Regions from separate parts of the Oceanobacillus phoenicis genome, predicted to be linked through region 2. Evidence: riboswitches for the same ligand, from Rfam matches in the RefSeq annotation. Region 2 holds a riboswitch; the other holds the start of a gene.

Region 1 (12,024 bases), 680 kb from region 2:
CCACCAGCTGTAACAAAAGTTATTTCCTTCACCTGCGTAGAGATACTCCCGAACTTAATCCCAGTACCATGGGTTCCGGTTGAGATTGCTCCTGCGATACTTTGTACATTGATATCTCCTAAATTCTCTTGTGCAAAATCCAGTTTTTCTAATACTTTACTTAAGTCATAAAGACGGGTACCTCCATAGACTGTTACGGTATGAGTATTATAATCGACTTCCTTAACACCAGATAAATTATCTAAAGATAGAAGCCATTCGTCAGTCATTACTAAGTTTGTAAAAGAGTGTCCTGCTCCAACTACTCGTATTTTCTTTTTATTATTTGATGCTGCTTCTACAATTGCAATTACATCATGAATAGAACGTGGATAATATATTCGTTCCGGTGAACAATTGGAGGTAGAAGACCAATTATGCCACTTGTAATTTTGTAATTGTTTCATAGAAAGCATTCTCCTTCCCCACGATAAGTTGGATATGTCTTCATCCACTTACCATTATCTATCACTAAAATTTCAGAGAAACGTTCACAAATTTCACCTGCTTTTGCAGCTCGAAAAATAACTGCATCTCCAATTGATAATTTAACTTTTGTTTGAATTGGTGTTTGTACTTCTCCTGCTCCTTCCAAAGAAATTAATGTAGAATCAGATGGATACACTGGTTGCGGTTGTTTCTCTTCTCCGATACTACCAGATGCGACATACCCCCCACCTAAACAGGTATAAATATGCTTTTTCGGTTGTCTAACAATCGGAAGTGAAAAGAATAAAGCTGGTTCAAATTGAAAATCTCGATAGTGATCAAATAATAATGGTGCATAAAAACCTGAACCGACAGTAACTTCTGTGATAGCTTCTTCCTGTGAAGTAGTTTGTAAACTGCCCGTTCCACCGCCATTGAAAAATTCAATTTGAATATTGTGTTTCTGGAGTAATTTATGCACTTGTTCTCTACGTTTAGATATAGTAGGGAGTGATTTTTTCTTTAACTGCTTAACGACGTTACTTTTCATCTTTTCTTCCGCATTATTATCTATAACTCCAGCAATTTGCGCCTCATATCCCATTAGTCCTTTAAGAAATACACCTTCTTGAGATTCCAAATATTTTGCGAATTGAATAACTTCCTTCGAAGACTTTAGTGAAGACCGACGTACGCCAAAATGAAATCCTGCCCAATCATTGCTCATATCCATTTCAATACAAGTGTAAAACTGACCCCCAACTTCTTTTTGAATCGTTGTTAATAATTCAATATGTTCTTTCCTATCTACCATACATGTGATTGTTTTTCCTTGAAGATTAAGCGTTGCGATTTCTTGGAGAGATTTCTTGTCGAATGTTGGATAACCAATTAAGATATCATCAAATCCTTGTTTAACTAAGAATAAAGCCTCTGAAGCGGTAAAGCACATTAATCCTTTGAACGTTGAACTTGATGATAAAATTTTGTGTAAAACAGGGATCGAACGAATTGACTTGGTAGCTAAACGAATGCTTTTACCGTTTGCTTGTTTTTCAATGTTAACTATATTTGATTCAAGCGCATTTTGATCTAACAATAATTGAGGTTTAGCCTGTAATGGTACATTTTTAATAATTGCTTTCCAGTCCATTTTTCCACCTCCACTATAAAAGAGATTTCTATCAATACCCTTCACTGACAAGCTTGCGATTCTAATCAAATTATTAATATCCAGTACCTCATTCGAACGTTAAATTCGGACGGGACAATAACTTTTTAAAATAAATACAATTTATTCTGATATTACACATTATTGAAACATAAGTAAATGAATTTTATTTATTTACCTCTTGCAATTGACCTTCCTACAGTTCTACCGCTAAATAAGCAGCCACCGACAAATGTTCCTTCTAATGCTCTATAACCATGCATACCTCCACCACCGAAACCTGCTACTTCACCTGCAGCATATAACCCTTTGATAATACCTTTTTGTTGATTAAATACTCTTCCAGATAAGTCCGTCTGTAATCCTCCAAGGGTTTTCCGACTAAGTATATGCAGTTTGACACCTATTAATGGACCATTTTCAGCTTTTAAAATGGGATGTGGTTTTGCAGTACGGATTAATTTGTCTCCAAGAAATTTACGTGAGTTATACATGGCAGCTAACTGTAAATCTTTTGTAAATTTATTTGCTAATTGAAGGTCTCTTGCTTTAATTTGAGATGTTACTTGTTCTACCTGTAATAACGGCTTTTCCGTCAGCTTATTCATTTTTTGGATGAGGTCTTTCAAATTTGAAGCCATTACAAAATCTTCACCATGATCCAAAAAATTTTGAACTGGTCCCGGTGCACCAGATTGTGCTCTTTTTAGAACTTCACTTATTCGTTTATTGGTTAAGTCTGGATTTTGTTCTGAACCAGACAAGGCAAATTCTTTCTCAATAATCTTTTGAGTTAATATAAACCATGAATAATCGTAACCTGTCTTTTGTATTGCTTCTAACGTGCTTAATGTATCAAATCCTGGATAGTTTGGTGCATTGAATCTATTTCCTTCTGCATCTAACCAAATCGACGATGGCCCTGGTAAAATACGAATCCCATGATTTTCCCAAACCGAATTCCAATTTTTAATTCCTTCTGTATAATGCCACATACGATCACGATGAACAATTCGTGCCCCCGCATGTTCCGCTATTTCTAACATCTTACCATCAACATGCTCAGGAACTCCGCTCAACATATTTTTTGGTGGTTTTCCAAGTCGCTCCGGCCAATTTTTTCGTATTAATTCATGGTTTGCTCCAATTCCGCCAGATGTAATCACTACATTTTCTGCCTTCAATGTAAAGCTATCTACTACAATTCTGTTACTTGCTTCTCCTCGTTGTGCTATCGAATTTTTTAATATAGAACCTTCCACACCGTAAGCGATTTCATTTTGAACCAATAGATGTTCCGCACGATGACGCGGTAAGTAAGTGACTAATCCTTGCTTTACATAGGATTGCATGCGCTCTGCAAATGGAGTTACAATACCCGGGCCTGTTCCCCATACAATATGAAATCGAGGTACTGAATTTCCGTGTCCAGAAGCTAGACTACCACCTCTTTCTGCCCAACCAACAACTGGAAAGAAACGTATCCCAAAACTACGTAACCACTCTCGTTTTTCCGAAGCGGAAAATTCAACATACGCTTTTGCCCATTTCTTTCCCCATTCATCTTCTTCACGATCAAAGCCCGCTGTTGATTTCCAATCATTCCATGCAAGATCAAAAGAATCTTTTATTCCTAGTCTTCGTTGTTCCTTGGAATCTACTAAAAATAAGCCCCCAAAAGACCACCAAGCTTGTCCACCAAGTGACGATTCAGGTTCCTGATCAATTAGAATCACTCTTTTCCCAGATTGCGCTATCTCTACTGTAGTAACTAGACCTGCAATCCCCGCTCCAACAACAATTGCATTCGTTTTCATTACACTCCCCCTAATAATTATTCATAAAACTAGTATATCTTATTGTCCAAGTAAAGATGACCAATTAACTAGTTTCTCCAGTCTCTTCATATTTTCATTCTCTACTGTGTGAAAAAAGGCGTCTCCGTATATTTCTAACGTTAATTCTAACTATCATTCGTCTTTTGACCAAACCATTCGTATGTCTCAATCTCATCAACATACTCCGTTACATCATCGTTCCAAACCATGTTCCTAAAAACGTGCCTATATAGTTACCAATGATATAACCTAACGTTCCGACAATTAATATAGGACCGATAAGTTGCCTCCAGCCTTTAGCAATTGCAAATGCAGCAGCGGTTGTTGGCCCTCCAATATTAGCATTACTAGCAAGCAGAATCTCTTCTAAATCAAACTTGAATAATTTCCCGAACAATAAAGAAATAATCAAATTGATCATTACAATAATAAATGCAAAAATTAATAATAACGGTGCCGTTTCAAAGATTAGCGAAATAGATGCTGGAATACCAATTACTACAAAGAAAATATGAATTAAAAAGGTTCCGATTTCTTGACTGCCATTTAGTTTTTCAAAATAACTCGGGAACAACGCTAAAACAATAAATGTCATAGTCGTCAACACAAGATAGTGATCTCCGAATAGACCGTGTAATAATTGAAAGAAAAATGATGCTTGTTCGCCACTTGGAATAATTCCTGCAAAAAATTCAGCTACTTTTAAAGAAATAATAACTAATAAAAATGCTGTTCCAACAGACATTGCAATATCTTTTAGTGAAATTTCTTTTCTTTCCCAAAAACTCTCTGCCTGTGTTTTACCTTTATTTTCCGCACTTTGCTTCTCTACTTCTAACACATGCGGAGTAGAAAATCTCTTTCGAAAGAAATTCATTGCAGGTATCATCATTAATAGTAAGAACAAAATAGCCATCATTAGATTATCAGCAACAACTGCAGCGGATACCAATTCACCTGGAGTTTCAAATTTAGCTGCCATTGCTGCAAAGTTAACTCCTCCCCCTATGTAAGAACCACTAAACATTGCTCCTAATTTATCAAGCATTGGGATATGATCTTTAAAAATTAAAAATGCAGTTATTGCTCCTGTTACCGTACCAATCGAACTAAGTAAAAATATCGTTAATAATCTACCGCTTTCCTTCCAAATTTTCTTGAAATTCACATGAAATAAAAGTAAAGGAATTGCTAATGGCACAATTACACTCCATACAGCATCATACACGCTTGAAGCTGTAGGGATAATTCCCAAGTTAGATAAAATTAGAGCACTGACAAGCGCAATAATTGCTCCAGTAACTTTAGAAGCCCAATTAAAACGTTGTTCTAAAAAAATACTTAATGAAGCTAGGACAATGATAATCCCCCATAATGTAATTGTATCGTCTGCTTGAATTAAGGTGTTCTCCAAAATGAATTCCCCCTTTAAATATTTATAATTACTTATATTATCATAAAATACAATTTCATTTAGAGAGAAATTAACTATTGAGAAACAGGTGAAAAAAATTACAATTGAATGCCTTTGCTTATTAGAGATTCATTGGATTGTAAATACGCTATATCATTTAAGTAGATTTCAAGATGACCATTTTCAATATTTAACTTAAAATCATCATTCCCATTATTTGCTTCAGAAACCATAAAATCTATTAGCTCTTTTAATCTACTAGTTAATATCGCTACAAATGCTTTTCTTTTTATATTCGTTACTTCATAAGTATCCATAAACAATTTGGTTCTCCTTATTTGATCATATACATCTACAAATTCATCAGATGAATTCACTAAAGTGAAAGGCACCCATCTGTAAATAGCATAAGATATATCCCACATTTCTGATCCTGGATGCAATGTATCAAAATCAATAATACTTGTTGCTTTATGGTCCTCTATCGTCACATTATAAGGCGCAAAATCTCCATGACACAATACTTCTACAGGGGACATAATAGGTAGCATCCATTGTTCTTTGTTGGTCAGTCTAGACACATAACTTCTACTATATTGATGAAAATTCCATAATAATTTAGCTGCAGATATAAGCATGTCGTCTGTTAATGCTTGTTTAGGTAAAGGATAATGGAATACTTCACCTGGTAAAAAAGACAATACTTCCTTATTATCTTCGGTTATTCCATATGGGTATGGCACAAAATCAGCACCTTCTGCATGAATAAACCTTAAAAAGTCATGAACATCTTGTGTCCATTTATTAGATGGGCGAATTACTTTCTCTCCTAATTTATGTATCTTTCCATTTCTTCCACCATGTAGTATTTCTTTCTTGTTCACCTTATCCCTCCACTCATAAAAAAACAGCCTATAAAACGATTGCTTGTTCATAGGCTGTTCCAATTTTTACTTATATCATTTTAGAATGTTCGAAATCCGATAATACGGATTGTAAATTTTGTAACTGTTCATCATTTAACTCTATTAATGGTAAACGAACTTTTCCAACAGAAACAGATTGTAAATTCAATGCTGTTTTAACTGGAACAGGACTTGGATTTGCAAACATTTCCTGCATGACAGGTAATACTCTCTGATGAATATTAGCTGCTTCTGCTACATGCCCTTGTTCAAAACGACGAATCATTTCTTGCATATCATTCCCTATAATATGCGATGATACAGATACAATCCCAGCAGCACCAACAGCTAAAGCTGGTAAAGTTAAACTGTCTTCCCCGCTATATACAGAGAAATTATCGTCTGTAAGGCGAATAATATTTGTCATTTTTTCTAAATTCCCGCTTGCATCTTTGATGGATACGATATTATCAATTTGGGACAAACGTACAACAGTGGAGACATCCATGTCCACACCGGTTCGTCCAGGAACGTTATATAACATAACTGGTAATTCTGTACTTTGTGCAATCACTTTAAAGTGTTCATACATACTATCTTGTGAAGGCTTATTATAGTAAGGTGCAACCAACATAACTCCATCTACACCAGTTTTTGCTACTTCTTTAGTGAGTTCAATAGATGCTTTCGTATAATTAGAACCCGTTCCTGCAATTACTGGTACCGCTCCATTTACTTTTTTTACAACATATTCGAATAATTTCATTCTCTCTTCATGTGTTAACGTTGGAGATTCACCTGTTGTACCAGCTACTACTAAACCATCTGATCCATTATTAATTAGATGGTCAATTAAATAGTCCAATGCTTGAAAATCGATCTCTTCATGTTTATCGAAAGGCGTCACCATCGCTGTCAATACTTTTCCAAAATTCATATAAACACACCCTTTTTATAATTTGAACAAATTTGCTTAAGAGGGTTTAAGCCAAACTAAAAAGCACCAACGGAAGCCCGTTGCTGCTGAACATATAAGTTCCCCAGCTCGATAGCCCTCCATATAGTCTCCTATATGACAGCACTGTATTTGTTCAATAGCAGCACCAACGAGTTAATGAATGAGTATTTCACTCGCTTCGGCAGATTCCCCTTTCCATACGCTTCAACAGGGCTCATTTCCCTTCTACGTATATACTGATGGTCTCCGCACCTCTATCCAAAACCTATGAATTATGATTCACTTGGTACGTGTATTATAGCAGGAACCATCATGAAAGACAAACATTTTTTATCATACACAAGCTCATCCACAACTATTTTCTAAATAGGTGTGGATATAATCTTGCAGATACGCTAAATTACTATTTAAATTTTAGATATTGAAAAAATAAAAACCTTTATAAAAAATACAGATTGGTTTCCTTTTTAGTATAACTTATGCGCAAATTTATTAGTCGTGCGAAATCTATTCATTTATTCAAGCATAACTTCGCATAAACAGGAAAACCTATATTGTACTAATAATGGCATAAAGGAGAATTCATATGGTCATGCACCGTTTCAAAGATAAAGATGAACCATTCCACTCAGGTGAAGTATATCATTTATGGGGTTATTTATATCAAGTCAAGACATCCTTAGTGACACTGCAAGTTTTTATAAATCATAGTGTCGATCATGACTTCCGCGTATTAGTCGAAGATTTATTAGAAAGTTGTTTTACGCAAGAAAGTGAACAAATTGAAGGAATTTTGAAAGAAGCTGGAATTCGATTACCTCCTTCACCTCCCGATCGACCAAATGTAGATCAACATGATATCCCGGCCGGAGCAAAGTTTAATGATAACGAACTGGCTATCCTTGTACAAAATGAACTAATGGCTGGAAGAATACTTGCAAATACGGTGATCTCTGTTGCTCTAAAAGAAGATATTCGTGATTTATTCACAGAATGTATTAATCAACGTATGGAATACGAACAAAAAATACTACATGTAATGAAACAAAAGGGATGGCTCGTCATACCACCAATTAATATAAAATAAAGGGGAACAAATAGCATGGGAAAGAATCATACAGGTGCTGCGATCCTATCACTGGGTTCTATACCGTTTATTACCACTCTCGGTAATTCTACATTAATTCCAATACTACCTGAAATGAAAGAAGCATTAGGCTTAAGTAATATCCAAGTAAGCTTAACCATCACGCTTTTTTCTATAGCAGCGGCAATTTGTATTCCTGTTGCAGGCTATCTATCTGATCGTTTTTCTAGAAAGGCGATTATCGTACCTTCCTTAGTTATTTTTGGTGCTGGTGGATTGTTGGCCGGGATAGGTGCTGCATTTTTTTCATCTGCATTTATTTGGTTACTTATCGGCAGAATTATTCAAGGTATCGGGGCCGCGGGGACGTTTCCAATTGCCATGGCATTAATTGGAGATCTTTTTAAAGGTAGTGAACAAAGCCGAATGTTAGGGATTTACGAAGCCTCTAATGAACTTGGCAAAGTTCTATCTCCAATTATCGGCGCTGCTTTTGCACTGATTACATGGTATTTTGTATTTTTCACATTTCCTGTGATTAGTTTTCTCAGTGCGATCCTGGTTTTCTTTTTAATTAAAGAAAAGAGAAATAGACAGACTCCACCTCCTTTTTATCAATACGTTAAAGGTCTATTTTTAGTATTTAAACAGGAAGGCCGATGGTTAATTACGGTCTATCTAGCAGGTGGAACGTGTTTACTTACTATCTTCGGTATTCTTTTTTACTTATCCGATAAACTAGAAACAGAGGATCATATTACTGGAGTGTGGAAAGGACTTATCCTTGCCATTCCATTACTTATTTTAGTAACAACATCATATAGAACCGGTAGTAAAATCGGCAAAAATTTTGTAAAAATGAAACGACTAGCTGTGATTGGATTTTTACTTATGACATTCTCCTACCTCTCCCTGATATGGATAGAACCTTTAGTATGGTTTATTTTTGCATTATGTTTTAGCAGTATAGGTGCCGGCCTGGTTTTGCCTTGCGTCAATACAATGATTGCCGGTGCAGTAGGTAAAGAAAAAAGAGGCTTTATCACTTCACTATATGGCTCTGTAAGATATATCGGTGTTGCCCTCGGTCCTTTGCTATTTGGCTGGCTCATGGATTGGTCTAGAACAGGATTATTTTTATCGGTAGCTTGTTTTACTTTTCTCGTAGCAATGTTAGTTTTATTACTGCTTCATGTAAACGGCATGGATGGAAGGGATAAACGAACGAAGATTACGTATAATTATTACTAATATTAACTTCAGAAAAAATCTCCATGTCCTTCAAGTTGTAGTGTTACCAGACCTAGCATAAAACAACTAAAAGCCAGATGTTGTAAGAAGCATCTGGCTTATTCTTAATTAATATTTAATTCTTGTGGAGTTTCTGTCTTTTTATTCATTTTGTGCCTTTCCTTTAAAATGCTCCTCAATATATTGGTAGTGTTCAATATTGTTTGTTATATTAGCGAGCTTGTGTAAGTTTCTTAATAATAATCGGCGATCAATATCAAAAATAAACTCAGTATAAATATGATCAATGGTATTACTAGCAAACCCCCAAATGACATCATGATGTTTTTTATCAGCAGCTCCTGCCAGCCTTGTAAGTGCAGCAATGATATCAGTGATAATAGGATAATTCTTCTGTGCATAATGCCTGATAACACCTAAGCCTTGATACAGATGATATTCAAAATTATCTACTTCTAAAATTAGACGAACCTGATTGTTCTCATCGACTAAATATGGAGAGAACGTCATTTTCTCATCTAAGGTCAATAACAAATCAGTCACTTGAAAAATGGTATTTGATGCAGTTTTAGGATCATCATTCCCCATAGCTTTAATTGCGATTTCTCCTAGTTTATTTAATCCAAATTTTAAATCTTGAATCTCTGTCTCCTTGTGACCAATTCGAATTAATTCAACATACTTTGATTCATCTACATTTTTTGCACCTGGTCCCCAATAGGTAAACAGTTGATTTCCATTTAAAACAAAACTGCCTACACGTACTTCTATTTTAATTACAATATTATCCTTTCTTGCCTCTTTAATAAGATCTTTAAATAAAATTAATTGGATATAACCAGATTTTGGTGATATTACTGTTTCACTTTGAGGATAATCAATATCTAATAAGTTTCCCGGTTCCTCCCTACGTAAATCCTCTAGTTCTTGCGAAAAAGCACCATTTATTATTCCTTCAGAAACATCTTTCATCATATCGGTAATATTATGAACCTGCATCCATGATGTTGCATGATTGATAAAATAAATAAAGACAATGGCAGTGATGAAAGCAATCAAAACTGTCACAAAAGGTACAGCAGAAAAATAATCTACTGGTTTACTGCTAATAAATAAAAACATAATTAAAACATAGACAAAACTACCATTAAATACTCCAAGAATATGTTGCGTTTGTTTGTCTTTTACAAAGTTTTGCAATAGCCTTGGCGAGAATTGTCCACTAAACGTTGTAAGGACTACAAGTAAAGAGTTTAATGTAAAAGCACTTAAAGTTAAGACGCCTCCGATTAGCGAACTAATAAGTAAACGGGTAGTTTCAAATTCTGCCTTAAAAAAATCAGGCATATATAGTGCTAATCCTATACCAACATCAAGATATAACGTAATTGCCGCAAATAAAAAAGTTGCGATAATATAAAGTAATGGTGTCCGCCATAATGTTAAACGAAGTTCATATTGACGTTCTGGCTTAGACATTTGGAAATACTTTCTGATTGAGGGCGGTAAAAATTTTACAAACATATATTTTCTCCTCTATTTTGTTTTTAACACCGGTGTGTTTCATATAGTTCTTACCCGGAATAATGAATTCTAACACCTATAACTCCACCCTAGCGTTACTTTGCTCAATTCTATGAGCCTTTCTTCCATTTCTGCGTATATTGTCAATACTGTTTAGAGTTTAAGCACATCAATGTCTATGTACATTTCGATCGATCTTTTATGTTGTTTTTTGGGTTATGATACGAATGAAAATAATCATCACCTGCAACCTGAACCTTCATTTTTCCTTACTATAAAAAAGTGAGAAAGATCAGTTTTTATGATCTTTCTCACTTTTAAAGATAAGAGATTTATTCTTCATCAAATATATCCATTGATAGATAACGTTCTCCTGTATCTGGTGCAATACATACAAGTTTTTTGTTAGGGCCAATCTTCTTCGCTACTTCCATTGCCGCATATACAGCAGCTGCTCCAGATGGACCAAGAAAAATCCCTTCTTTTTGAGCAAGGTCTTTTAATAAAGTGACAGCTTGTTCATCTTTAATTTGAATGATTTCATCGTATACATTCGTATTAAGTATATCAGGTACGAATCCCGGACTTGTGCCAACGAGTTTATGCGGTCCCGGCTTTCCTCCTGATAAGACGGGTGACCCTTCTGGTTCCACAACCGCCACATGTAGATGGGGTAACTTTTCTTTTAATGTTTCTCCTGTACCTGTCACCGTACCACCAGTACCTGCTGTACAGACAAACGCATCCAATTGATTATCCATCTGTTCCAAGATTTCTAAAGCTGTAGTAATTCGATGGACATCTGGGTTAGCTACATTTTCAAATTGTTGTGGAATAAAACTGTTAGGAATGGATTCTTGAAGTTCTAGCGCTTTACGAATTGATCCTGGCATTTTTTCTTCACTTGGTGTAAGTACGACTTCTGCTCCATATGCTTTTAATATATTACGACGTTCCATCGTACTATTATCCGGCATGATCATTATTGCTTTATATCCTTTAGCAGATGCAGCCATTGCCAACCCAATACCAGTATTCCCACTTGTAGGTTCTATAATAGTGGCACCTTTCTTTATTAACCCTTGTTCTTCTGCTACACGAATCATATGAGATGCAGCTCGGTCTTTAACACTGCCACTCGGATTAAACATTTCTAACTTCACATATATTTCAGCTGCATTTTCTGGCTGAAGACGATTTAATTTAACCATTGGTGTTTGTCCAATTAATTCAGTTACATCATTGACAACACGCATGTGATATCCCTACTTTCTTTCAGTACTCTCTAATAAGCGTTTATCAATAGATATGTCCGGATTAATATCCATTAATTGCTGTAAAAATGATTCTTTCTCTTCAGGTGAGATTGTAACAATATCATACTTCCCACTCTTTATTTGCATTCGAT
Region 2 (12,024 bases):
TGTTTCCCTGTTCTTTCCTGAAATGGTAAAATAAATATATTCCCCTTTTGTATATCCTTCTCGATTGTCTATGGTCCGTTTACCTTCAGATTGAATGGAATACAAACTACTTAACATTTCCGTAAGTGGCACAATCCTCTCCCCCTTTACTCGTATACAATAATTATATGAATTGGTATTGGATACATTAACTATAAAAGAGAAAGGTGATAATTATGGCAAAATATACAAAGAAAAGTGAACTTGAAGTAAAAGCAAGACAATTACTGACTGAGCGAGGTGTTGAACTTGATGATATTGCGGAGTTAGTATATTACTTACAATCAAAATATCATGAGAATTTAACGTTGGAAGAATGTCGTCACAATGTTGATCGGGTATTAACGAAGAGAGAAGTACAAAATGCGATTCTCACAGGAATTGAACTAGACATGCTTGCAGAACAAAAAAAATTAGTAGAACCGCTTCAAAAGACGATTGAAATCGATGAAGGCCTCTATGGAATAGATGAAGTAATTGCTCTTTCCATTGTGAATGTTTATGGATCTATTGGCCTTACTAACTTTGGTTATATTGATAAACAAAAACCAGGTATCTTACAAAAACTAAATGATAAATCAAGTGGCCAGATTCACACATTCTTAGATGATATTGTAGGTGCAATTGCAGCAGCCGCTTCAAGTCGATTAGCTCATAGTGATGCTGAGGATGAACATACAGAATTGGATAATTGATAGCTATTTCATTAACAGAGTCAAATAATCGCTAAGTATAGCAACAACTTGGCTTTGGTTATAATGCTCAGAATAGTGAGTTTGAAGATCCACTTGAAAAGTGTTCCTTATTTCAAGTTTGCTAAGAACTGAAGAATTAATAAAGAGACTAGGATATAATGCTTTGTCGGATGCCAACCGTCAAAATTATCCTAGTCTCTTATTCATTTAAATAGTTATATATGTGGAATCCATTCTTTTAATGTTTTCACAGTATATGTTGGTTGGTCATTGAAAGTTAGTAACTGCTCTTTCGTTGTTACTCCTGTTTCTACATGCAACGTATCCATATTTGCTTGTATCCCAGCCTGAATATCCGTATGATAATTATCTCCAATCATAATAACCTGTTCATTTGACATACCTAAAGTTTCTAGGGCTTGTTGCATAATAATCGAATCTGGTTTTCCAACAAACAATGGCTCCACTTCTGTACTTGTTGAAACAAGGGCAGTAATAGCACCATTTCCAGGTCCCATACCTTTCTCAGTTGGAATAGCGTGGTCCCGATTGGTTGAGAGGAATGTTGCACCGTTACGAATTGCCAAGCAAGCACCCTCTAATTTTTCATATGTAATTGAACGATCTAATCCAACAATAACATAATCACTATTTGTATCTTGCGTTAATTCAACACCTTTTTCTTTTAAAGCCTGTTTTAGACCTTCTTCTCCGATGCAATAACAAGTCACTTTTCTTCCTGCATGCTTCGACTGAAGATATCCAGCTATCGCTTTACTACTTGTTATAATTTGAGAATCTGTAGCACGAATTTGCATATCTTGGAGATTCTTCGCTACATTTTCTGCGGTTTTTGTAGAATTATTTGTAACAAATACATATGGGATATTATTCTGATACAAACTTTCAATAAATTCCTTTGCTCCATTTATTTCTTCATTTCCTCGGTACATTGTACCGTCTAAATCAATTAAATAACCTAAGTATTTCTTCATTCCATTTTCCTCCAAAATATAACCATATCAACTGCTACTAATGTTTATTTTCCATTGGCAACATATGTCACCATCTGTTATTAGGGACTGTGCAGTTACTTCTGCCTCAGAAAATAAGTCGGATAACATTTGTTCTTCATGTTTACATATCGATGGATATCTCACAGCTGCTTCTTTAAAAGGACAATGATAATTGTTTAATAAAAACGAGCTCTCCGAACCCTTAAACCTTTCAAACATATACCCTTTTTCATTTTGTTTCTCTATAAAGGTATTCATTTTCTCTTGCGTTTTTGTTTTTTCCAAATCATTTCTTAAACTTTGTTCCTCTCGATCTGTTTGTTTCTTTAATATTGCATTTACAGCTTCTTCTCCATATATATCTTCTATATCCTCTAACAGTTGTACAGAAAGTAGTTGGTACTGATTTGGGAAGTACTCATGTCCTTTTTCAGCTAATTGGTACGTATGATATGGTCTACCTATTTCTTGTTTATGTTGGATGATATTCACAAAGTTTTGACTTGCTAGACCTTGTAGGTGTTTTCTTATTGCAACTTCCGAAATAGAAAAATGCTTCATAATTTCATCAATAGTTAATTCACGGTTCTTCTTTAAAAGTTCTAATAGCTGTTCTTTCACAGGTGTGTGTTTCTTCATCAATAATCACCTCTATAGATTAGAAAAAGCATTAGCAACTCCTAATTCATTTTGTAAATAGCTTTGAATATATTTACTGAACTGAGATATTTCTCCAAGATGCTTATTCATTAATTTGGATAACTGATTATGATCAACTTCCTTATAGTTATTCACAATCTGTTTTCTTAACTCAATAATCCTTTTATAAGCATGTTCATGTTCCACTTCTAAGACATTTTCATCCAATAAAATATCAATAATGTCTTCATAACTACCAGGATCACGCATAATAAATCCATCTATCATCATATTTCCGACATCTAAAATACTCTCTATAACGATATGTATCATTCTTTCTTTTGCCATCTTATCTAAAAATGTTGTACTTGAAGAGTGCTTTTTTAGTTCTTCTATTACTTTATCCATATATGTAAGAATTTCTTCAATTTTTTGTTGATCCACAAAATACATTTTATAATTACCTCCAATATGAGTAAATTGAGTATATATGGATATCATATCATATTCTATAGGTGGAATTGTAAAAACGTGATATATTATAAAGTATCAACATTACATCAGCGAGGAGTAACTAGATTATGGATGATACGCAAATAATCCGAATGGATGCAACGCAGCTTTCAAAAGCAATTTTGAGTTCGGAACTTACAAGTGTGGAAGCAGTTGCTGCATTTATCAAACATATTCATGAAGTAAATCCAATTATAAATGCCGTTGTAGAAGACCGGTTTATTGAAGCAATCGAAGAAGCGAAAGAATATGACAACTTATTAAAGAACGGACAAAAACGTGGGCCATTACATGGGGTTCCAATAAGTATCAAGGAGTCTCTTCATGTTACAGGACTTAAAACAACTGGAGGATTAGAACATAGACAAGATTTAATCGCTATTGAAGATGCGGCTGTCGTTACAAAATTAAAGGATGCTGGTGCGATTATTTTAGGAAAAACCAATACTCCAGCACTTTGTTTTTGTCAAGAAACGGACAATAAATTATATGGTCAAACGAATAATCCTTGGAATATCTCTATGTCCGCTGGTGGATCGAGCGGAGGTGAAGGGGCACTATTAGCAGCCGGAGGAGCAGCGGTTGGTATTGGTTCAGATGTTGGAGGATCCATTCGTTTCCCAGCTCATTTTAACGGTGTCATTGGTTTTAAACCCGGTAAAGATCAAATATCTACCGACGGACACTTCCCTAGTATACAACATGAACTACAAGCACGTATGTTGACGATTGGTCCAATGGGGAAATCCGTACAAGATATGAGGTTACTTTACGAAATCTTAAGCCACTCCAATGTAGATACACAAAAATTAAAGGATTTCAAACTAGAAATCTTACCTGGCAATTCAGGATATCCTTTATCAAATGAAACCATTGATTTATTAAACCAATTAGAATATTTTCTAGAAAAATCTTTTCCAACAAAACGGATGGTTCCTCCATACTTTAAAGACAGTGCATTAATCTGGCAAGAAATCATGTCCATTAATGGTAGTAAACTGGTAGAAGATGAAGCATATAACAATGATCGTTCCGGAGTATACACTTCCTTTTTTAAAGAAAAATTAACACAAAGAACATCGGTTCACCCGTACTTATCTTGGGCGATTATTGGTGCCAAAATGTTTAAACCATCTCATAAACGAGTAAAAGAAATCTTAACGATCATTGAGCAAGGCGATGAAATGTTAGAAACATACTTAGATAATCGACTCCTTATTTTCCCAGTTTATCATGAAACAGCATTACCTCATGGAAAAGTATTTAAAGAAATCTTTTCCATGCGCAAAACTTATCTACAATATATGCCATATGTAGCTTATGCGAATGTATGGGGACTTCCCTCGTTGACCATTCCTATTGGAGACTCCAAAAATGGTCTTCCAATCAGCATTCAAATCATGAGCAAGTCTGGAAATGAGGATGCCATCTTTCGGTTAGGCAAATTAATTGAAAAAAAATATCGTGGATTTAAATTAGCTCCAATACCAAATATGAGATAGGTGAAGTCTTCCTTCATATTTTTCAAAAGTATGCGCATACTGAAAAATATAGGGGGAGTGTTACGATGAAGAAACAAAAATATGAAGAAGTTTCAAATGTTAAAAAGCAAAAAGAACGCCTCATACCAGAAGAATTCCCTGAAGGGGCTTACGGTTCAGATATTAATCAAAACGAGCCTGTCCAAGGTAAATCCGAACCTTGGCAGGAAGGTCAATATCGAGATAGTGCGTTTGTCTACCCAGATCGGGAGAACCATGAAAAAACGGAGCGTCGAGTTCCTGGTTCACATCCACTAGAAGATCAATTAGAAGAATAAAGCATGGGGACACTTCGGTTTGTCCCCTTTTTATTTTGGCAATTTTTTTAGTACAAAATAAGCACAGCCAAAATTACAATACTCAAGTATATAATCATCTAGTGCCGTGATTTTTGAATCGATGGGAGCTTTGGAATTTCTTTCACCATAAAATCCTTTTAAACGTAGTTGATCATATCCCCAATCCCCTACAATATAATCATATTTCGTTAAAATATCGGAATACCGTTCTTTAATTGCCTCTTCTTGAAAACCATCTTTAATATTTTCGATCATTTCATATTTCTTCCCATTCAATTCAATCATGAATGACCCACTCCTTTATGTGTTTTTAGTTTATCATAGTCGCCATAACAAAAACCAGAAAAAATTACCTGCATGATTTCTAGGAATTTATAAAAACTAAAATTACAAAAAGATGGGAGGATATAATGATGAAATTTTTAATACCACTATTCTTAATAACTGGATTATGTTTAGTTGGATGTGGTGCTGATGATGCTACTGATGATACTTCACCTCAATTAGACCCTAATAGAAACCAAACAGAACCAACAGAGTCCAATAATAAGTTAGGTTTTGTTCGCTACACAAAAGATGAGTTTGCAAATGATGGTTCACATGAACATCGTTCTATTACCATTGACCGTCGGGAAATGGCAGATATGATTTCACGAATTTTGTTACAAAATAATCAATATGAAGAAGTTGCTACATTAGTTACTGATGAAGAAGTACTTATTGCATTTGAACAATCAGAAAATATTTCCCAAGATGAAGCAATGATAAATGCAAGAAAAACAGCAGAATCTGTTTTACCTCGTTATTATGATATTTATACATCTGGAGATAAATCGTTAATTCAAGAAATACAAACCCTTCACTACTCGCTTGCGAATAATCCAAATTTCGATTATGACCAAACAGTACAAGCAATTATAGAAGAAATGAAACAAGACGAAACACCAGATGATGAGTAATTAATAGTATAAAGGGAGGTGACAACGTGCATCCAAAACAAGGGTTCATCATATTGGGATTTCTATTTTTTATTCTGTTTCTCCCATTAACTGCCTCGGCTGAGGAAAACGATATTTATGAACAACGAATGGCTCTTTTCAAAAAAACAGAAGCATTAACACAAATTCCATGGTATTATTTTGCAGCAATTGATAACTACGAAAGAAATATAAAAAATAGTGATGAACCAGAAAAAGTAATATCAATATATTTTGAAGAGGAAGTTTGGTATGGCATAGGTAATGCAGCTCAAGCTTCTGAAATGGAAATCATTCAAAGTTTTGGTGGTATTGGAAAAGATGGTAATGGTGACGGTAAAGCACAAATAGACAATGAGGAAGATATCTTATATTCGATGGGTATGGTTATTCAAGAGTTTGGAATGAATGAAGATGATATCAAAATTGCTCTTTGGGAACACTATAAAAGAGATTTAACTGTACAAACCATTATGAATACATCTAAAGTATTTAAGGAATTTGGTCACGTTCACCTTACTAATCGAGCATTTCCTGTAGATACAAATTATAATTATAGTTTCCGTAATACGTGGGGTGACCGACGTGGATTTGGTGGTTTACGGATCCATGAAGGGACCGATATTTTTGCCTCTTACGGCGTTCCAGTTCAATCAACAACTTACGGTGTAGTAGAGATGATGGGATGGAATTTATACGGCGGTTGGAGAATAGGAATTAGAGATATCTACAATATTTATCATTATTATGCACATATGAATGGTTATAGTGACGATTTAAAAGTAGGTCAAGTTGTACAACCTGGTGATGTGATTGGCAGTGTTGGTTCAACTGGGTACGGTCCTCCAGGAACTTCTGGAAAATTCCCACCACATTTACATTATGGCATGTATAAAGATAATGGATATAGTGAATTCTCATTTGATCCTTATCCTTACTTAAAAAAGTGGGAGCGAATGTCTAGATAGCACGGACTAAATTAACTTTAAGGTTGCTAACCGTTTGTGATAATCATTGAAGATGGGGAAAAAGTATTTAAGCAAAAGATAAAGCCGAATGATTAACTGGTGTTTCTCGGATTTCAACCAAATCATACATCTATAAAAAAGGACTACTTTCTATCGCATACTAGAAAGTAGTCCTTTATAAATTTTTCTACGCTTTCCCTTTTCTAATTGTATTCCATATACTAACGGCTAATCCGCCCCATAGAATCACCATTCCAATTATCATTACTGTAATTGCACTAGCAGACATTTATTTTGCCTCCTTTTCATGTTCGGTATATTCAGATAATTCATTGGATTTCCATTTAGTTAATGAGAAAACTATACCGATTACTAATGCTGCTATAGCTACTGTCCATCCTCCAAATAAAACAAAGGTATTTGCATATCCCTCATAATTTCCAGTAGCTGTATCAAATTCTCTTAACAAGTTTTGTTTAAATAATCCTAGCATCATATATCCCATTATAATCGGAGTAACAATAGTTAAACAAATGGTCCACCATGATCCTAATCGGATATCAGAAACACTATTAGCATGAGACTTTAATACATTTGACTTACGTAATATCCAAGCAATTAGTACGACTTCAACCAATCCAATCATTGCTACTCCAAATTGATTGATAAAATAGTCCACAACATCTAAGAAATGAAGCCCTCCACGACTAGCAAATAATAAGGAAATAACTGCAGCTAATCCGCCACCGAATAATACTGCTTTTGTTCGTGTGATCTTAAATTTATCTACCAAAGCTGAAACATATGCTTCTGTAATAGATACTAACGATGTTATTCCTGCTAACGTTAAGGAAACAAAGAATAATACGCCAAACAATCCATTAAATGCAGGTAATTCATTAATAATAGCTGGAAAAACAACGAAGGCGAGTCCTACTCCACCAGCAACAACTTCATCTACTCCTACTCCTGAAGAAGCAGCCATAAATCCTAATACACCAAAAACTCCAATTCCTGCTAATAATTCAAAACCAGAGTTACCGAAACCTACGATGAATGCATTATTGGTTATATCTGATTTTTTTGGTAAATAACTAGAATAAGTGATCATAATTGCAAAGGCAATGGATAAACTGAAAAAGATTTGTCCGTATGCGGCAATCCATACATCTGGTTCTAATATACGACTAAAGTCTGGGGTAAAGAATGCGTTTAAACCTTCTGCTGCTCCAGGCAATGTTACTGCCCGAATGACGATTACTAAAAACACTAAAACGAGAAGTGGTATAAATATCCGGTTAGCTACCTCAATACCTTTCTTCACTCCACGGAACAAAATACCAAGTACAATAATCCAAACAACAATTAAAGGTATGAATACACCTGGAACTAATCCACCTACTTGGCCAGGCACATCTGCTAGATGTAAATAATCTCCAAATAAAAATCCTTCTGTATCTTCTCCCCAAGATAGATTAAATGAGAAGAAAGAATATGAAATTGCCCAGGCAATAATGACAGAGTAATATGTCGAGATAACAAAGGCAACTAATACAGCCCACCAACCTACGAATTCTGCCTTTTTGTTCATTTTACTAAATGTCAACGGAGCTGAACCTCTATATTTATGCCCCATTGTAAATTCCATAATTAAAATTGGAATACCCGCAGTTAATAACGCAAATAAGTATGGAATGAAGAATGCTCCTCCTCCACTTTCATAAGCAACTGCAGGGAATCTCCAGATATTACCCAAACCAATTGCAGAACCAACCGCCGCTAAGATAAATCCAGCACGTGTTCCCCATTGTGAACGATTTTCCATTTACTTTCCCCCTTAAGTTTCAAAAATAATAATAGCCTGTTTCTTTATTAATATGTAGAATAATATCAATTATTAATACTTTCAGACTATTATAGTTGTATTATATCCTGTTATCCCTATTTGTCAAACGGTTCTGATAATTAATTTTGTATAGATTAAAAAATCACATGAGTAATAGGACCCTATACTCTCATGTGATTTTGACTCATTTATTTACTTGTTGTTTTTTCTTTTCTTCTGTCAACAACTACCTTCTTCAGTACTAATACGATAAGAATCATTATTACAATTGTAACTAGCAATGAAAGTAGTGTAGAATGAGTATACCCTATTAAGGTAAATCCGACTATCGCAGATACAGCAGCTATAATTGCATAAGGCATCTGTGTTAGCACATGGTCAATATGATTAGCACCAGCACCTGTAGAGGATAGTACTGTTGTATCTGATATTGGTGAACAATGGTCACCAAATACTGCTCCAGCAAGTACCGCTGCTAGTGCTGGCAGTAATAAACTACTATCTGTATTCACCATAATGTTAGCAGCTATCGGAAGCATAATACCAAAGGTTCCCCAAGAAGTTCCGGTTGCTAAAGCCATTATAGCGGATATTATAAATAATATAACTGGTAACAAGGACACGTTAATCGAAGCATTCTCAACTAATCCAGCTAAGTAATCCCCTGTTCCAATACTTCCAATAATGGAACCAATCATCCAAGCCAATAGAAGTATATTTATTGCAGGCCTCATTGTTTTTGCACCTTCAATTAATATTTTTCCGAACTCTGAACGTGGTACCTTTTGAGAAAAATAGAAAATAGCTGCAATTATTACCGAAGAAAGTCCACCTAATATTAAGGATAGATTAACGTCTGTATTTGCAAAAGCATCGATTAAACCATAACTTGATGCTGCTATAACACCTGTAGTGTACATTGAACCAATTGTAACTATAAATAATACAATAATCGGCACTAACAAATGGTATACTTTCCCATCTTTATGCGGATCAAAAACATCCCCTAAATCTCCGGCAACATTGTCTTGCGCTGGGTTAAGAAGCTCTCCTTCTTTTTCGGCTCTTTTTTCATGAGTATGCATTGGCCCTAAATCCAATCGGAAATACGCTACAATAAACACAAGAATAATTGCTGATATTGCATAGAAATTCAATGGAATCATTTGGATAAATGCTTCAAATGGTTGATACTCTGTAATTTCATTAGCAGCGAATAAAGTCCCTAATGTTCCAATAATATATGCTCCCCAACTAGAAATTGGGGCTAATACAGTAACAGGCGCAGAACTAGAATCAATGAAATAGGCAAGTTTTGCACGTGAAATGCGATGGCGGTCGGTTAGCGGTCTCGCAATTTGGCCAACTGCTAAACTATTAAAATAGTCATCGATAAATATAATTATACCAATAACCGCCGTCATTACCTGTGCACCGGTTCTTGTCTTCACTCGTTTCATCATCCAGTCGCCGAATGCTCTACTTCCACCTGATGCTTGTAAAAATGCTGTTAGTATTCCTAAAAGTAATAAAAATCCAAGGAGAAAAATATTTCCTATTTGCCATTCACCATCAGCATAAAATATAGTGTAAAATACTTTCCAAACCTCAGTGATTGAGGATAAAATATTAAAATTGTGAATAAGCAATGCTCCAACAATAATTCCTGTACCTAATGATATTAAAACATTACGCGTAATAATCACTAAAAGTAGCATAACTACTGCAGGAATAAGCGAATAAATTGTACCTTCCATAGTTGTTACCTCCAAATAAATAGTTAGTGATGGAGATAATACTCGAAATGCTCTTGATGTAAAGCAACGTTGCTATTTTAAGCACAAAAAAAACAACGACAGAAAATAACCATCATTGTTTTACCAACAAACGTTATCCTCCATTTCGATCAGTAGTTCTCCATGCACAAATTCTTGCATGACAGTGCATCTTTTATTCAAAGATGTACCAGCAATAATAAGTATGACCCTTACTACGCTTCGGCAAACAACCCTTCCACCAACTTTCATCGTTGTCATCCTCTTGTTGATTACTAATGTTGTATGCTCCTCTACCTCACCGATCTGATAAGGCATTATTCAATTACTAGTAATATACTATATTATTCATCATTCTGCAAATCATCTTTTGGTATAGCTATATCCGGAGTCCCGTCTCCGCCATAAAAATCAGGAACTTTGCCCATAATTGCACCACTGTCTAAGTATAATTCTGTATGAACTGTAGTTACATCTGACGTAAATGGAACAATAATTTGTACATCTGCTTCTACATTCACATACAAAGTAACCCACGACCCATTAATGCCAAATTCTTCGGTTTCCCTTACTACATTTGTTCTCACATTTCCAATAACTTGCATATTAATAGGAATCTTCGGACCAAGATTTGATAGTACCGAATTACCTGTCACTTGTCCAAGAGGGATCTCAATGAGAGTTGGATCAATAGCTGCTCTCCCCTCAGCACTTCCGTCATCATTCAAAGGTTCTTCTAAGTTATATTCAAAACTTAAAGGTTTCCCTTCATTTACATGTACAAAAAATTCTTCCACACGATCTGTAGCAACTCGATTAATTTCACTAATTACCGCACTATTTTGATTGTAAGTAACAAAGTTCCCATCGTTATCATAAGTAATATCAATCATATCTTCAAAACTATATTCACCTACAAAGTTTACCGCGGAATTTATTGCACGTGTGGCAAATTCTTCGGTTTTCCTCTTTGCAATGTCTTTAACTATTGGTTCAATCTTGTCATTAATAATCCAAAAACTAAAGGCCATGGATACAACAAATATGATAAGGGTTATAATTAATAAAAATTGACGTTGTGGAGGCCTTCTGTATGTCCTTCTCCGGATGCGATATCTTCTTTTGAACCTCAACCTTCATACCCCCTCTACACAATGTATGCTTGTTCTTAGAGAGGGTAGAACTATGGATTATCTATTTTTCATAACTTCCGTAATAAGTGTATTCATCACTCTTCCTAAATCTAATTCATATGGATTATCCAGTATCTTACCTTGTACTTCGGCCACACGAATAATCGGCCGATCACATAATTGTTTATTTTGTCTAATTACTTTTCCAAAACTCCCATCACTCAAAGTAACCATTAACCCTTCTGGATATACAGCGATACTTTTTTTAAATGCCTCAATAATTGTTATATCAAATTCCCTAACTGCGCCAGCATATAAGATTTCCAAAGCTTCATGCGGTAGTAAAGCATCTCGATAAACTCTATTACTTGTTACTGCATCAAAAACATCAGCCACTGCTATAATCTTCGCATAAGGAATAATATCTTTATCATATAGACCTAAAGGGTAACCAGAACCATCTAGTCTTTCATGATGTTGATATGCGCATTGAGCAACTTTTTTTGGAAATCCTGGATAGCTACGTAAATAATCATATCCTAATTTGGTGTGGTTTTTAATAATTTGAAACTCTGCTTCATCT

The links. Region 2 has a riboswitch for lysine ahead of ABC346_RS10485 (Na+/H+ antiporter NhaC family protein). Riboswitches for the same ligand answer to the same signal wherever they lie in the genome.
Region 1: another riboswitch for lysine. It lies ahead of dapA (4-hydroxy-tetrahydrodipicolinate synthase); the one in region 2 lies ahead of ABC346_RS10485 (Na+/H+ antiporter NhaC family protein).

Annotation. Positions count from the first base shown of each region.
Region 1 covers NZ_JBDFME010000001.1:2,792,792-2,804,815, forward strand. The annotation lists gene ABC346_RS14000 (D-arabinono-1,4-lactone oxidase) at 1-446, opposite strand, end outside; gene ABC346_RS14005 (amino acid deaminase/aldolase) at 443-1,621, opposite strand; gene ABC346_RS14010 (FAD-binding dehydrogenase) at 1,810-3,456, opposite strand; gene ABC346_RS14015 (DUF819 family protein) at 3,665-4,891, opposite strand; gene ABC346_RS14020 (aminoglycoside phosphotransferase family protein) at 4,990-5,775, opposite strand; gene dapA (4-hydroxy-tetrahydrodipicolinate synthase) at 5,846-6,733, opposite strand; lysine riboswitch at 6,838-7,019, opposite strand; gene ABC346_RS14030 (DUF3231 family protein) at 7,341-7,841, shown strand; gene ABC346_RS14035 (MFS transporter) at 7,857-9,092, shown strand; gene ABC346_RS14040 (DUF2254 domain-containing protein) at 9,234-10,616, opposite strand; gene cysK (cysteine synthase A) at 10,949-11,872, opposite strand; gene ABC346_RS14050 (PH domain-containing protein) at 11,882-12,024, opposite strand, start outside.
Region 2 covers NZ_JBDFME010000001.1:2,114,748-2,126,771, reverse strand. The annotation lists gene ABC346_RS10545 (protein kinase family protein) at 1-132, opposite strand, end outside; gene ABC346_RS10540 (phosphatidylglycerophosphatase A family protein) at 216-734, shown strand; gene ABC346_RS10535 (TIGR01457 family HAD-type hydrolase) at 950-1,729, opposite strand; gene ABC346_RS10530 (helix-turn-helix transcriptional regulator) at 1,757-2,389, opposite strand; gene ABC346_RS10525 (DUF86 domain-containing protein) at 2,402-2,842, opposite strand; gene ABC346_RS10520 (amidase) at 2,971-4,404, shown strand; gene ABC346_RS10515 (hypothetical protein) at 4,470-4,721, shown strand; gene ABC346_RS10510 (YutD family protein) at 4,752-5,027, opposite strand; gene ABC346_RS10505 (YhcN/YlaJ family sporulation lipoprotein) at 5,153-5,701, shown strand; gene ABC346_RS10500 (M23 family metallopeptidase) at 5,728-6,687, shown strand; gene ABC346_RS10495 (methionine/alanine import family NSS transporter small subunit) at 6,875-6,976, opposite strand; gene ABC346_RS10490 (sodium-dependent transporter) at 6,977-8,512, opposite strand; gene ABC346_RS10485 (Na+/H+ antiporter NhaC family protein) at 8,722-10,290, opposite strand; lysine riboswitch at 10,436-10,612, opposite strand; gene yunB (sporulation protein YunB) at 10,653-11,441, opposite strand; gene ABC346_RS10475 (HD-GYP domain-containing protein) at 11,499-12,024, opposite strand, start outside.